Kaistia algarum: one gene and its partners. The protein of the gene in region 1 interacts with the protein of each later gene in a pairwise test. Links are inferred from orthologs where the notes say so. Each region holds a gene or a part of one and is shown in the gene's direction. Other genes may lie near its edges.

Region 1 (5,639 bases):
GTCTCTTCCGTATAGCCCAGCCGCTCGGCCACGCTGAGAACGCGATGGCGCGTTCGCTCCCGCACGCCCTCCCGCGCATTCAGAACGCGGTCGACGGTCGCCGTTGAAACTCCGGCCTCTCTGGCGATGTCGGCGAGCGTGGTGCGCATGCGTGCATTCCCTGATGGGCGACGTTCCGATGTTCCGCCGTCTTATGGAATGGATGATGGCAATGATTGAAAATGATGTCAATTCGATCGGCCATGATGGCGATCGCGATGTCGTCGCTCTAGGCCAGATAAATAAATAAAATCAAATTGATAATCTAAAAGTCAGGCACCTTCTCCTTTTGTTGCATTGCATCAAGCTAATGATGCATCGCATCAAAGGTTGACATCGAAAGAAATCAACATCAATCATTCGGGCAATGCAGGCGCCAAGCCTGATCGAGGGAGGATGGAATGTCCGACGCCAAATCACCCGATTCCCTGGGCTTCGCGCCCGATCCGGAAATCCGCGTCAAAGATTTGAAGATCGGCGCCATCGGTGCCGGCATGATCATGGCCGAGTGCCACCTTGCCGCCTATCACGAGGCCGGCTTCCCGGTCGTAGCTATCGCGTCGCGCAGCCAGGACCGTGCCGCGCAGGTGGCCGCGCGCTGGGGCATTCCGAAAGTTCACGCGACACCGCAGGAACTCATCGAGGATTCCGATGTCGAGATCGTCGACATCGCGTTTCCGCCGGACCAGCAGCCCGATCTGATTCGTCTGGCGCTGAAGCAGCCGCACATCAAAGGCATCCTGGCCCAAAAGCCGCTGTCGCTCACCCTCGATGAGGCGATCGCGCTCCGCGATGAAGCGACGGCGGCGGGCAAGATCCTCTCGGTCAACCAGAACATGCGCTACGACCAGTCGATGCGCGTGCTGAAGCAGATCCTCGATCGGGGCGAACTCGGCGAGCCGGTGATCGCGACCATCGATATGCACGCGATCCCGCACTGGCAGGCTTTCCTGGAGGACTATGACCGCCTGACGCTCGCCAATATGAGCGTGCACCATCTCGACGTGCTGCGGTTTTTGTTCGGCGAGCCGACCGAGATCTATACGGCGGCCCGCAAGGATCCGCGGACGACGTTCGAGCATAAGGACGGCATCACCGCCTCGACGATCAAGTTCGCATCCGGCGTCTTCGCCGTCTCGCTGGAGGATGTCTGGTCGGGCCCCCGCGAGGAAGGTTTCGACAGCGACGTCTACATCAAGTGGCGCGTCGAAGGCACGGAAGGCGTGGCGCAGGGAACGATCGGCTGGCCGACCGGGGCGGTCTCGACGCTGACCTATGCCTCGAAGCGCACCACCGGCGGCAAATGGGTCACGCCGAGTTGGGAGAGCATGTGGTTCCCCCATGCCTTCAAGGGCGTGATGGAGCAACTGCAATATGCGGTGAAGAACGGGACGGCCCCCGAGCTCTCCGTCGCCGACAATGTGAAGACCGTCGCGCTCATCGAGGCGGGCTATCGCTCGATGGCGGAAGGGCGCGCGGTCAGGCTCGACGAGATCAAGGTCTGACACTTCGACGAAAATCGTAACTCAGGGAGGAGTTCGGTCATGCTTCAGGTTGGAATTTTCACGGGGTATTTCCCCTATAGTCTCGAAGAGACGGCAAAGAAGATCCGCGCGCTCGGCTTCAACACGGTCCAGCTTGATCTCCATTTCAAGGATGTCGACCTTTCCGCCGGCCAGATCACCAAGGAGAAGGCGAAGAAGGTGCGCGACACCTTCCGCGACCACGACCTGCCGATCTGCTGCATCTCCGGCTATACGAACATCATCCACCCCGACAAGGACGAGCGGGCCCGGCGGGTCGGCTACCTCAAGGAGATCATCCGCAACGCGCGCGATCTCGGCAGCCCTTACGTGATCTCGGAGACGGGCACCTACAACACCGAATCCGACTGGGTGCACGATCCCAAGAACAAGACCGAGGAAGGCTTCGAGGTCTGCCGGGAGGTCATCGCCGACCTCGCGCAGACGGCCTATGACCATGGCGCGACCTTCCTGCTCGAAACCTATGTGAACAACGTCGTCGGCTCGGTCGAGGAGACCGTGAAGATGTTCGCGCAGGTCGATCATCCCGGCCTCGGCCTGTTGATGGATCCGACCAACTATTTCGAGACGCACAACATCGACCGCATGGATCCGATCCTGAACCAGGTGTTCGACACGCTCACCGACAAGATCAAGATCGCCCATGCCAAGGATGTGAAGCGCTCGGGCGACGACAAGAGCGAGAAGCACGCCGACATCGGCGACGAGGATGCTCTCGAAAGCCACACCTTCCGCGGCGTCGGCGAGATCGAGCTGCCCGCCCCGGGTCTCGGCTCGCTGAACTACGATCTCTACCTGAAGCGCCTCGCTGAGAAGCACCCCAACATCCCGATCATCATCGAGCATCTCTCGGAAGACGACGTGCCGCGCGCCAAGAAATTCCTCGACGGCAAGCTCCGCGCCCACGGGCTCTGAGCCGCGCGAAACCCATACCGCGAACATCAATATCCCCGGGCGTCGTCGGCGCCCGGGTCTCCAACTGAGAAGCGAAGATGACCAAGCCTGATATGGGAACGATGATGACCGCGCCTGAACCCGGCCGCGACTTCTCCATCGGCCGGATCCTGCGCCAGCGCGAGGCCTCCGTCGCGCTGATGATCATCGCCGTGGTGATCTTCCTCTCTTTCGCCAATGAATATTTCCTGACGCCGCGCAACATTCTCAATGTCGGCCGTCAGGCCTCGGTCGTCGCGATCGTGGCGCTAGGCCAGGCGCTCGTCATCATCGCGCGCGGCCTCGATCTTTCGGTCGGCTCCGTGCTCGGCCTGTCCGCCGTTGTCTCGGCCTTCGTAGCGCAGGCGACCGGCAATCAGGTCCTGGCGCTCGGCGCCGGCCTCGGCACGGGCATCGTCGTCGGTCTCGTCAATGGCCTCCTGTTCACGCGGCTCAACATCAACCCATTCATCGCGACGCTCGGCACGCTGTCCGTGGCGCGCGGCCTGGCGCTGCTGTTCACCGGCGGTATCCCCATTCCCTATTCGGGCTGGGCGCAGTGGCTTGGCGCCGGCAAGATCGTCGAAGTGCCGGTCTCGCTCATCCTGATGCTGCTACTGGCCCTCATCTTCCACATCTTTGCCACGCATACCCGCATCGGCCGCAATATCTATGCGATCGGCGACAGCCCTAAGGCGGCACGCCTCGCCGGCATCGACGTCGAAGGCACAAGGCTCCTCGTCTTCGTCCTGTGCGGCCTGCTCGCCGGCCTTGGCGGCATCATCCTCGCGGGCAACCTCGCCAGCGCCAATCCGGACCTCGGCCGCGGCTATGAGCTTGATGTGATCGCCGCTGTCATCCTCGGCGGTACGGCGCTGTCGGGTGGTCGCGGCACGATCTATGGCGTCGTGCTCGGCGCGCTGTTGATGGCGCTGCTCGGCAACGCCTTCGTTCTGCTTGGCATTTCGGCCCACTGGCAGGTGGTGACGAAGGGCCTTGTGATCATCCTTGCAGTCGGAATCGACGGCTTCCGACGCGGCAGGGAGGAGTGAGTTCGCCGTTGGGAAGGGAAACTGAAATGAAGCTTACACGACGCACTCTGCTGCTGGGCACCGGCGCCGCGCTGCTGTTCGGCTCGGCGGCAATCGCCCAGGAGCTGCCGCAGGGCGGCACTGTCAAGGCGAATGACAATACCAAAGGTCCGCAGCGCATCGCCTTCATGGCATTCCAGAACAATCCGTTCTGGATCCCGGTGACCGAAGGCGCCAAGGCGGCCAAGGACTATCTCGCCAAGTTCAACACGACCGTCGACTATGTCGATCTCGGCGACACGCTGTCGGCCGAAGTGGTGATCGCCGGCATCGAAAGCGCGATCGCTCAGAAATATAACGGCATCGTCATCGTGCCGGTCTTCGACGGCACCGAGCGCGCCATCAACGAGGCGGTGGCCCAGGGCATTCCGGTCGTCAACATCATCGCGGAAGGCAACGCCCCATCGGACCGGCTGCTGTTCATCGGCCAGGACGCGAACGCGGCGGGCGCGCAGCTCGGCGAGTTCATCGGCAAGAAGCTCGGCGGCAAGGGCAAGGTCGGCGTCATCACCGGCTATTTCGGTGCCGCGCAGCACACCAATCGCATGAACGGGGCGGTCGATTACCTGAAGAAGAACTATCCCGACATCCAGATCGTCGGTCCGTTCGAGAACCAGGACAAGGCCGAGATCGCCTATTCCCTCGTCCAGGACATGTACACGGCCAATCCCGACCTGAGCCTCGTCTATGTGACGGCCGGCGGACCCTTCGGCGCGGCCAAGGCGATCAAGGACCTCGGCCTGACCGGCAAGGTCGGCGTCGTCGGCTTCGATCATACGCCGGAGAATGTCGAATATCTGAAGACGGGCGAGATGTGGGCGCTGATCGACCAGGCCCCGTTCCAGCAGGCCTTCGATTCGACCGTGCTGCTCCACAACTACCTCATCGACGGCAAGGCGCCGGCCGAGAAGGTCATCGCCGTCAAGGGCAACATCCTGACCCCCGACGGTCCGCTGAAGTAATCGCCGTCTCGGGAGGCGCGGCGGCAGCGCCGCGCCTCGTTTTCCGAAAGAGTTCCATGAACGCCTCTCTCCTCAAGATCTCGCGGCTCGAAAAGTCCTTCGGCCCCGTTCGGGTGCTGCAGGGCATCGATCTCGACATGGAGCGGGGCGAGGCGATCGGCCTGATCGGCGAGAATGGCGCCGGCAAGTCGACCCTAATGAACATTGTTTCCGGCTCGCTTCAGCCGAGTGCCGGCAGCCTTGCCTTCGAGGGACAGGACATCGTCATCCAGTCCGTGCGGCACGGCCGCGAACTCGGCATCCGTTTCGTCCATCAGGAGCTCTCGATCATTGGCGCCCTGTCGATCGCCGAGAACATGTTCCTCGGCGACTACAAGGCCGGCCGGTCCGGCTTCATCAACCGCCGTGAACTCGGGGTTGCGACGCGCGCCGTGCTGGAGCGCGTCGGGCTTGCGCATCTCGATCCTTGGATGGAGGCCGGGCGGCTCAGAAGCGGCGAACAGCAGCTGATCGAAATCGCCAAGGCGATCGTCGAGCGCCCGAAGCTCCTCATCCTGGACGAGCCGACATCGTCGCTGACCCCTGTCGAGGCGCAGCGTCTGTTCGATCTCGTGTGCGAGCTGCGCGCCGAGGGCGTCGGCGTCATCTTCATCACGCACCGCCTCGAGGAGGCGCTGGCGAATTGCGGCCGCGTCGTGGTCCTTCGCGACGGCGTGCTCATCAGCGATCGCAAGACCGACGAGACCAGCAAGTCGCAGCTGATCCTCGACATGGTCGGCAAGGCGGCGACATTTGCGTATCGCGGCGGTACGCGGACGCCGGGCCCGACGCGCCTCTCCGTCAAGGGGCTCGCCGACGAAGATCATCTGAGCCCGATCGACATGGAAGTGCGCGCCGGCGAGGTCGTGGGCCTGTTTGGTCTCATGGGCTCGGGCCGGACCGAATTCCTCGAAACGCTCTATGGCTATCGCCGCGCCCGCTGCGGCGAGGTCCGGCTCGACGGCGCCCTCCTGTCGCGGGCCGGTGCCGACAAGTCCGTGTCGTCCGGTCTGTTCATGCTGCCGGAAGGG
Region 2 (5,743 bases), on another replicon or contig:
CCGCGTCGCGCAGGTCGAGGGTATCCTTGCTCATATCGGCGCCGACAATGTGAAGGGCGGCGAGGCCCAGGGCGAACTCATCCTGAAGCTTTATCCCGATGGCGCGACCATCGTGAACCTGCAGGGCCAGTCGGGCGCCTCGCCGGCGATCGATCGCAACAAGGGCCTGCACAACGTCCTCGACAAGGCCGGCGACAAGTACAAGGTCGTCTTCGAGCAGACTGCCGGTTTCGACCGCGCCAAGGGTCTTTCGGTGACGGAAGCCGCGCTGGCCGGCCTCGCAGAGCCGCCGAAGGTCATCGTCGCAGCCAATGACGACATGGCGCTCGGCGCGATGGAAGCGGTCAAGGGCCGCAACCTCTCGGGCATCGCCATCATCGGCTTCGATGCACTTCCTGAAGCGCTTGCTCAGGTGCGTGATGGTGGTCTCACCGCAACCATCGAGCAGTTCCCGGGCAAGCAGTCGGCCATGGGCGTCGATACGCTCGTCGCCTTCATCAAGGACGGCAAGAAGCCGGAACAGGCGCTGACGCTGCTGACCCCGGTCGCGGTCACCAAGGAAAACCTCAACATCGCCGAGCGTCTCGGCGAAGTGAAGTAATCCATCTTTCGGGAGCCGGCCGCATCGGCGGTCGGTTCCCATCTTCCTTTCCCATCCGATTTGATTGACGAGGCTTGTTTCGCATGGCCGTCGAAGCGCATTCCCTGCTCCAGATGACGGGCATCGCGAAGAGCTTTCCGGGCGTCAAGGCGCTGGACGGCGTCGATCTCGAGGTGAAAGCCGGCGAAATCCACGCGCTGCTCGGTGAGAACGGGGCAGGCAAGTCCACACTTCTCAAGATCCTCGCCGGTGCGCAGGGCCCCGATCGTGGCTCGATCGTGTTTGACGGCAAGGCGGTGAACTTCGCCCATCCGCACGCGGCCCAGCAGGCCGGCATTGTCACGATCTATCAGGAATTCACGCTCGCCCCGGACATGAGCATCGCCGAGAACGTGTTCATCGGCCGCGAGCCCGGACCGGGCCCCTTCGTCAACTGGTCGGAGCTTGCCTCACGGACGCAGGTGATCACCCGCGGCATCGGCCTTGACCGCAATCCGATGACGCTGGTTCGCGATCTTTCCGTCGCGGAACAGCAGATGGTCGAGATCGCCCGCGCTCTATCGATGAATTCCCGGCTCATCGTCATGGACGAGCCGACCTCCGCACTCAGCCTTTCCGAGGTCGACAAGCTCTTTGCGATCGTCCGCAAGCTGAAGGCCGATGGTATCTCGGTCATCTTCGTGACGCACCGCCTCGAAGAGGTGATCGAGATCTGCGATCGCTACACGGTGCTGCGCGACGGGCGCAATGTCGGCGCTGGCCATGTCCGCGACGTGACGGTCGAGGACATCATCCGCCTGATGGTCGGGCGTGAGCTTACGGCGCTCTTTGCTCATCGCGAGGCGACCGAGGCAGGCGAGGTCGCCCTGGCTGTCGAGGGGCTGACCCGCAGCCGCACGGCGCAGGACCCGCATGCAACCGAACTCAAGGACGTGTCGCTCTTCGTGCGTCGCGGTGAAATTCTCGGCATTGCCGGCCTCGTCGGCGCAGGCCGGACGGAGACGGCGCGAGCGATTTTCGGAGCCGACCCGTTCGACAAGGGCCGCGTCCTCATAGACGGGCAGCCGGTCGACATCCGCTCGCCGCGCGACGCGATCCGCCACGGGGTTGGGCTGGTGCCGGAAGACCGCAAGCTGCAGGCGCTGTTTCTATCGCAGGCGATCCGCACCAATATGTCGGTCGCGGCGCTGGATCGCCTCTCTCTCTTCGGCATTTTCGTCGACGAGCGGAAGGAGCGCGGCATGGTCGAGGAATTCCGTAATCTGCTCAACATCCGCATGGCCGGGCCCGACCAGCCGGTGGGAAATCTATCCGGCGGCAATCAGCAGAAGGTTGTGCTCGCGCGCTGGCTGGCGCTCCGGCCGAAGGTGCTGATCGTCGACGAGCCGACGCGCGGCATCGATGTCGGCGCCAAGGTCGAGGTTCACAATCTGCTGTTCGAGATGGCGCGGAACGGCATCGCCGTCATTGCCATCTCGTCTGAATTGCCTGAGGTGCTGGCCGTATCCGACCGCATCGTGACCATGCGCGAAGGTCGGGTGACCGGCGAGGTGATGCGGGCGGATGCGACGCAGGAAAAGCTCATGGCGATGATGACGCTCGGCGTAACGACACGCGCGGCCTGACCGGGCACGCCAACCCATCAAGACAATATCTGGAGGAAGAGACGGCATGAGCGACGCGGGCAAAGCGACGGGACCCAATTCGGGCGGGGTCGATCTCTTCGGCCTGCTCGCGCGATTTGCGCCGCTCCTGTTCCTGGTCGTGCTGATGGCGGTGTTCACGATCCTCGAGCCACGGTTCCTATCGTCGATCAACATTTTCAACGTCATGCGGCAGGTGTCGATCACCGGTCTCCTCGCTATCGGAATGACCTTCGTGATCCTGACAGCGGGTATCGATCTCTCGATCGGCTCGCTGCTGGCTTTCGCCGGCCTCGTTGCCGCCGCGGTGGCCAAGGGCGGCCTGCAGGATCGATTCACGGTCGGGGAGGGCGGTATCGGTTATGGCTGGCCGCTCGCCGCGCTTGCCGCGATCGCGATCGGCCTTGCCGGTGGCTATATCCAGGGCCTCGCCATCACCCGGCTCAAGGTACCGCCCTTCGTCGTAACACTGGGCGGCATGTCGGTGTTTCGCGGCGCGGCGCTTCTATTCGCCGCCGGCGGCCCGATCTCGGGCTTCGATCGCGCCTTTACCTGGTGGGGGCAGGGCAAGATCGGGCCGGTACCGGTACCGGTGATCCTCTTCCTCGTCATCGCGCTGATTGCCCATATCGTGCTGCGCTACACGCGCTACGGCCGCCAGGTTTATGCGGTCGGCGGCAATCCGGAAGCGGCGCGGCTCTCGGGCCTGAACGTCAACCGCGTCATCTGCAGCGTCTATGTCATCATGGGCTTCTTCGCGGGGCTCGGCGCCTTCGTGCTGGCCGCGCGTCTCAATTCGGCCGAGGCCGTGGCCGGCACGGGATATGAACTGACCGTCATCGCTTCCGTGGTCATTGGCGGCACGTCGCTGTTCGGCGGTGTCGGCTCGATCTTTGGCACGGTCGTGGGATCGCTGCTGATCGGCGTCCTGCTGAACGGCCTCGTCTTGATGAATGTGTCGTCCTACATCCAGCAGATCATCATCGGCGTCATCATCGTGCTCGCCGTGGCCTTCGACACCTTCGCCAAGTCCCGCCGCCGCAAGGTCTGAGGCGGAGCTGTCCATCGCGGAGCGCGCCTATTCGCGGCCGCGTTGGCGCGCGCTCCGGACGGCTGTGCCGAACACATAGTCCCAGAACAGCGACGTCACGCCGAAATTGCCATCCTCATGCCGGAAATGATGGAGCGCGTGCTTGTGCTTCAGCCGGTAAAGGTACGTGCCCGGCGTCATCTTCCAGTGATGCAGGATGTGGTGGGCGAAGGTGTAGGCGAGATAGCCGGTGATCATGCCGGCGCTGAAGCCGCTGCCGATATCGAAGCCGAAGAACCACCAGGACGGCAGGACGACGCCGACGAGCAGCAGCGCGAAGCTCATCCATACGGGCGTTCCGATCAGCGCCGTGGGCGACTGATGATGCAGGCCGTGCAGATCGCGGAAATAGACGAGATGGTGCAGGACGAAGCGGTGAACGAGATATTCGACGAGCGTCCACACGAAGATGCCGCTCAGGAAGGCGGCAATCCAGTGAAGCGGGTTCACATATTGGGACGAGACGGCCGGCGCGACGGCCAAGCCTGCGATCACCAACGGATAGACCACGAAGTCGGCATAGTAGCCGAAGGCTTTCAGCTCGAACGTCGACATTTGACCTGCACTCGTCCCCCGACAATCTTGTATCAGATGAGCCGGCTCATATCCGGCAGGCAAGGCAAATCCATGCCGCGCTATACAATTCTCCGCCAAAACGTTTCGCGTTCGGCACTTCCTGCCGTTCGTGGCAGCGACAGGATGCCGGGTGACGTAAGCCCGGCGACGTGGCATCGTCTAGCCATGCGCACAGCCCTCATCCTATCGCTAGTCACCCTCGCCACAGCCGTCGGCGCCGAGCCCGTCATTCCGCAGAAGCCGCGGATCGAATCGACCCGCCACTTGGTTCCTATCAATATCATCAATGGCAAGGATGATCGCGATTCGCTGCTTTTGCTAGGCCCGGCCCTCGGCCTCTCGTCACCCGAGATCGATCGCGTCCGCATGGTCTCAGGCTATGTCGGCTGCTTGTCGCCTTCGCCGTCGGTTGGCTCGGCGGCGCTGTTCCTGAACAATTCCCAGATCCTGACGGCGGCGCATGTCTTCTTCGAGCCGTCAGGGCGCCGGCGCTGGAAGTGCTTCTTCAAGAATCAGGCGAGCGAGCCTCGTATGATCGACCTCCTGGTTGATGACGCCAATGCGCGCTTCGGCTCGAAGCGTCCCAAGCCCGGCTCCAACAATGATTATGCAATTGTTCGTCTGGCTGAGCCGCTCATGGGCGCCGCGCCCTTTCCGGTGGCGCCCGATGCGCCGGTTCGGGCCGGGGACGACCTCATTGTCGTGACGGCGCATCCAGCCGCGATGGAGAAGACCGTCGATCGCTCGATCCCGGTCGTTCAGGGCTGCCAGGTAATGCGGGTCCCGCGCTCCAGCGAGAAGACCTCGTTCTATCGCTCCGACTGCGATGCCACCGGCGCATCGTCGGGCGGCATGAACCTGTCGCGGGTCGGCGGAGAACTGGTCTATCGCGGCATCAACATCACGACCGGGCCGTGGCAGGATCTCAAGTTCAAGGGTGCGCCCTTCAACGAGAAGGGTGGCAGCGTGACGACGGCGCTCGGCACAGACGCGGCGATCCTGGCTGCCGGACGCGATCTGCAGGCGGCGCCGCCGCCCGTCCCGCAGACCGCCAAGGCGTCGCCTTGATCAAGCGGCCTGAAGCTGCACGTCCCGCCCGCGGACGATGCGGTCGATGAAGGCGAGCTTTTCGAGCACACCGGGTCCGGGCTCGAACGGATAGAGATCCGGCTGGCCCATGCTGCGGTTGAGGGAGTTGACCGCGACGGTCAGTGGTTTCCACGCCTCGAGGATCGACTCGATCGGCACGTCGCCATACGGGTTGAAGTCGATCGTGGCAGCGAGTTCCTGCTGGGCCGCCCGCTTCGGCCGGATGCGAAGACCGAAGGCGTAGGCGGTCTCCAGCGTGTCGACGATGTGCAGGAAATGGGCGAAGGTCTCGGCGAAATCCTCCCATGGATGCGCCGAGGCATATTGGCTGACGAAGCGCTCCCGCCAATCCTGCGGATAGTTTCCGGCATAATACTGCTGCAGGGCTGCCTGATAGTCGAAGCTCTCGTCGCCGAACAGGCTCCGGAACTCGTCAAGGTGGCCGCCATCGCGCACGAGGCGGTCCCAATAATAATGGCCGATCTCGTGCCGGAAATGGCCGAGCAGCGTTCGATAAGGCTCGTGCATGGAGCTCCGGGCCCGCTCCCGCTCGACTGAGTCGGCTTCGGCGATGTTGATCGTGATGATGCCGTCCTCATGGCCGGTCATGACGCGCATGTCGTTCATGTCAGCGAGGAACTGGAAGGACAGGCCGCCGATGGAATCGTCAGCCTTGTTGGGAATGGCCAGCCCGAGGCGCAGCAGGCTATACATCAGCCGATGCTTGGCGATCTCGATATGCTG
Region 3 (2,844 bases), on another replicon or contig:
CGCACCGGTGCCGGACGAACTGACCGACGAAGAAGTGCTGATGTGCCCGGACATCATGTCGACGGGTTTTTCCGGCGCCGAGAGCGGCGCGGTGAAGATCGGCGATCATGTCGTGGTGTTCGCGCTGGGCCCGATCGGGCTTTGCGCGGTGGCGGGGGCCAAGCTCAAGGGCGCGACGCGGATCATCGGCGTCGACACCGTGCCGGAGCGGCTCGCGATCGCCAAGAAACTCGGTGCCAGCGACGTGGTGGACTTCAAGCAGGGCGATCCGGTCGAGCAGATCATGGCGCTGACCGATGGCCGCGGCGTCGATGTGGCGATCGAGGCGCTCGGCACGCAGAATACGTTCGAATCGGCGCTGAAGGTCCTGCGGCCCGGCGGCACGCTATCCAGCCTCGGCGTCTATTCGACCGATCTCAAGATCCCGCTCGGCGCCTTCTCGGCCGGCCTCGGCGACAACAAGATCGTCACCACGCTCTGCCCCGGCGGCAAGGAGCGGATGCGCCGGCTGATCGACGTGATCGCGTCCGGACGGGTCGATCTGAAGCCGCTGGTCACGCACCGCTTCAAGCTCGACGATATCGAGGCGGCCTATGACCTATTCTCGCACCAGCGTGACGGCGTGCTGAAGGTTGCGATCACGCCCTGAGGCGCCCGGTTCGGCGGGGCCGTCCTTCCTGTTGCAACCGGGAGGCGGCCTCGGGACGGCGATGTTCCGGCGCGGACAGAATTGCGTCGGGCTTCGGCATAAATCGATTGAATCCCGATTGCATGAGCGCGCCGCCTGCGCCATCCTCCCCCCAGCCCGCGAAGAAGGGCATTTGGGAGGAATTTGAATGTCTAAAGTCGCAAGGTCCGTCCTTGCCGCGAGCGCTATTGCGTTCGCGGCCATGTCCGCAGTTCCGGCGCCGGCCGCCGCTGCTGACGAGAAGATCACGATCCTCGCCTCGGTGCCGGGTCTGACCTTTCCGTTCTTCGTCCACATGATGAATGCCTTCAAGGCCGAGGCCGAGAAGCAGGGCGTCGCCGTGATCGAGAGCGACGGCCAGGTTTCTTCGCCGAAGCAGACCGCCGACGTCGAGGCGGCGATCACGCAGGGCGTCAAGGGCATCGTGATCAGCCCGAACGAAGTCGACGCCATGGCGCCGGCGCTGCAGCAGGCCGTCGAGGCCGGCATTCCCGTCGTGACCGTCGATCGCCGCGTCGCGCAGGTCGAGGGTATCCTTGCTCATATCGGCGCCGACAATGTGAAGGGCGGCGAGGCCCAGGGCGAACTCATCCTGAAGCTTTATCCCGATGGCGCGACCATCGTGAACCTGCAGGGCCAGTCGGGCGCCTCGCCGGCGATCGATCGCAACAAGGGCCTGCACAACGTCCTCGACAAGGCCGGCGACAAGTACAAGGTCGTCTTCGAGCAGACTGCCGGTTTCGACCGCGCCAAGGGTCTTTCGGTGACGGAAGCCGCGCTGGCCGGCCTCGCAGAGCCGCCGAAGGTCATCGTCGCAGCCAATGACGACATGGCGCTCGGCGCGATGGAAGCGGTCAAGGGCCGCAACCTCTCGGGCATCGCCATCATCGGCTTCGATGCACTTCCTGAAGCGCTTGCTCAGGTGCGTGATGGTGGTCTCACCGCAACCATCGAGCAGTTCCCGGGCAAGCAGTCGGCCATGGGCGTCGATACGCTCGTCGCCTTCATCAAGGACGGCAAGAAGCCGGAACAGGCGCTGACGCTGCTGACCCCGGTCGCGGTCACCAAGGAAAACCTCAACATCGCCGAGCGTCTCGGCGAAGTGAAGTAATCCATCTTTCGGGAGCCGGCCGCATCGGCGGTCGGTTCCCATCTTCCTTTCCCATCCGATTTGATTGACGAGGCTTGTTTCGCATGGCCGTCGAAGCGCATTCCCTGCTCCAGATGACGGGCATCGCGAAGAGCTTTCCGGGCGTCAAGGCGCTGGACGGCGTCGATCTCGAGGTGAAAGCCGGCGAAATCCACGCGCTGCTCGGTGAGAACGGGGCAGGCAAGTCCACACTTCTCAAGATCCTCGCCGGTGCGCAGGGCCCCGATCGTGGCTCGATCGTGTTTGACGGCAAGGCGGTGAACTTCGCCCATCCGCACGCGGCCCAGCAGGCCGGCATTGTCACGATCTATCAGGAATTCACGCTCGCCCCGGACATGAGCATCGCCGAGAACGTGTTCATCGGCCGCGAGCCCGGACCGGGCCCCTTCGTCAACTGGTCGGAGCTTGCCTCACGGACGCAGGTGATCACCCGCGGCATCGGCCTTGACCGCAATCCGATGACGCTGGTTCGCGATCTTTCCGTCGCGGAACAGCAGATGGTCGAGATCGCCCGCGCTCTATCGATGAATTCCCGGCTCATCGTCATGGACGAGCCGACCTCCGCACTCAGCCTTTCCGAGGTCGACAAGCTCTTTGCGATCGTCCGCAAGCTGAAGGCCGATGGTATCTCGGTCATCTTCGTGACGCACCGCCTCGAAGAGGTGATCGAGATCTGCGATCGCTACACGGTGCTGCGCGACGGGCGCAATGTCGGCGCTGGCCATGTCCGCGACGTGACGGTCGAGGACATCATCCGCCTGATGGTCGGGCGTGAGCTTACGGCGCTCTTTGCTCATCGCGAGGCGACCGAGGCAGGCGAGGTCGCCCTGGCTGTCGAGGGGCTGACCCGCAGCCGCACGGCGCAGGACCCGCATGCAACCGAACTCAAGGACGTGTCGCTCTTCGTGCGTCGCGGTGAAATTCTCGGCATTGCCGGCCTCGTCGGCGCAGGCCGGACGGAGACGGCGCGAGCGATTTTCGGAGCCGACCCGTTCGACAAGGGCCG

What was found.
Region 2: the proteins of OSH05_RS04090 (region 1) and OSH05_RS20980 interact in binary tests that used the Escherichia coli proteins (3 or more experiments, as listed by UniProt). The link is inferred for Kaistia algarum from one-to-one orthologs.
Region 3: the proteins of OSH05_RS04090 (region 1) and OSH05_RS20975 interact in binary tests that used the Escherichia coli proteins (3 or more experiments, as listed by UniProt). The link is inferred for Kaistia algarum from one-to-one orthologs.

The regions. Positions count from the first base shown.
Region 1 is NZ_JAPKNJ010000001.1:826,524-832,162, reverse strand. The notes cover bases 1,735-4,585. They hold OSH05_RS04090 (ABC transporter permease), read left to right. Parts: upstream 1,735-2,602; coding sequence 2,603-3,568; downstream 3,569-4,585. Other genes in these bases: OSH05_RS04085 (sugar ABC transporter substrate-binding protein), read left to right, coding at 3,595-4,569; OSH05_RS04095 (sugar phosphate isomerase/epimerase family protein), read left to right, coding at 1,735-2,498. In the rest of the region: OSH05_RS04105 (LacI family DNA-binding transcriptional regulator), read right to left, coding at 1-149; OSH05_RS04100 (Gfo/Idh/MocA family protein), read left to right, coding at 441-1,544; more of OSH05_RS04095, read left to right, coding at 1,584-1,734; OSH05_RS04080 (sugar ABC transporter ATP-binding protein), read left to right, coding at 4,626-5,639. UniProt on the Escherichia coli protein: Part of the ABC transporter complex RbsABC involved in ribose import.
Region 2 is NZ_JAPKNJ010000003.1:577,264-583,006, forward strand. What follows is about bases 1-2,955. They hold OSH05_RS20980 (sugar ABC transporter ATP-binding protein), read left to right. Parts: upstream 1-684; coding sequence 685-2,226; downstream 2,227-2,955. Other genes in these bases: OSH05_RS20975 (substrate-binding domain-containing protein), read left to right, coding at 1-601; OSH05_RS20985 (ABC transporter permease), read left to right, coding at 2,273-2,955. Outside these bases: more of OSH05_RS20985, read left to right, coding at 2,956-3,295; OSH05_RS20990 (sterol desaturase family protein), read right to left, coding at 3,323-3,889; OSH05_RS20995 (trypsin-like serine peptidase), read left to right, coding at 4,076-4,978; OSH05_RS21000 (zinc-binding metallopeptidase family protein), read right to left, coding at 4,979-5,743. UniProt on the Escherichia coli protein: Part of the ABC transporter complex RbsABC involved in ribose import. Responsible for energy coupling to the transport system.
Region 3 is NZ_JAPKNJ010000003.1:576,066-578,909, forward strand. It holds OSH05_RS20975 (substrate-binding domain-containing protein), read left to right. Parts: upstream 1-890; coding sequence 891-1,799; downstream 1,800-2,844. Other genes in the region: OSH05_RS20970 (NAD(P)-dependent alcohol dehydrogenase), read left to right, coding at 1-649; OSH05_RS20980 (sugar ABC transporter ATP-binding protein), read left to right, coding at 1,883-2,844. UniProt on the Escherichia coli protein: Part of the ABC transporter complex RbsABC involved in ribose import. Binds ribose. Also serves as the primary chemoreceptor for chemotaxis.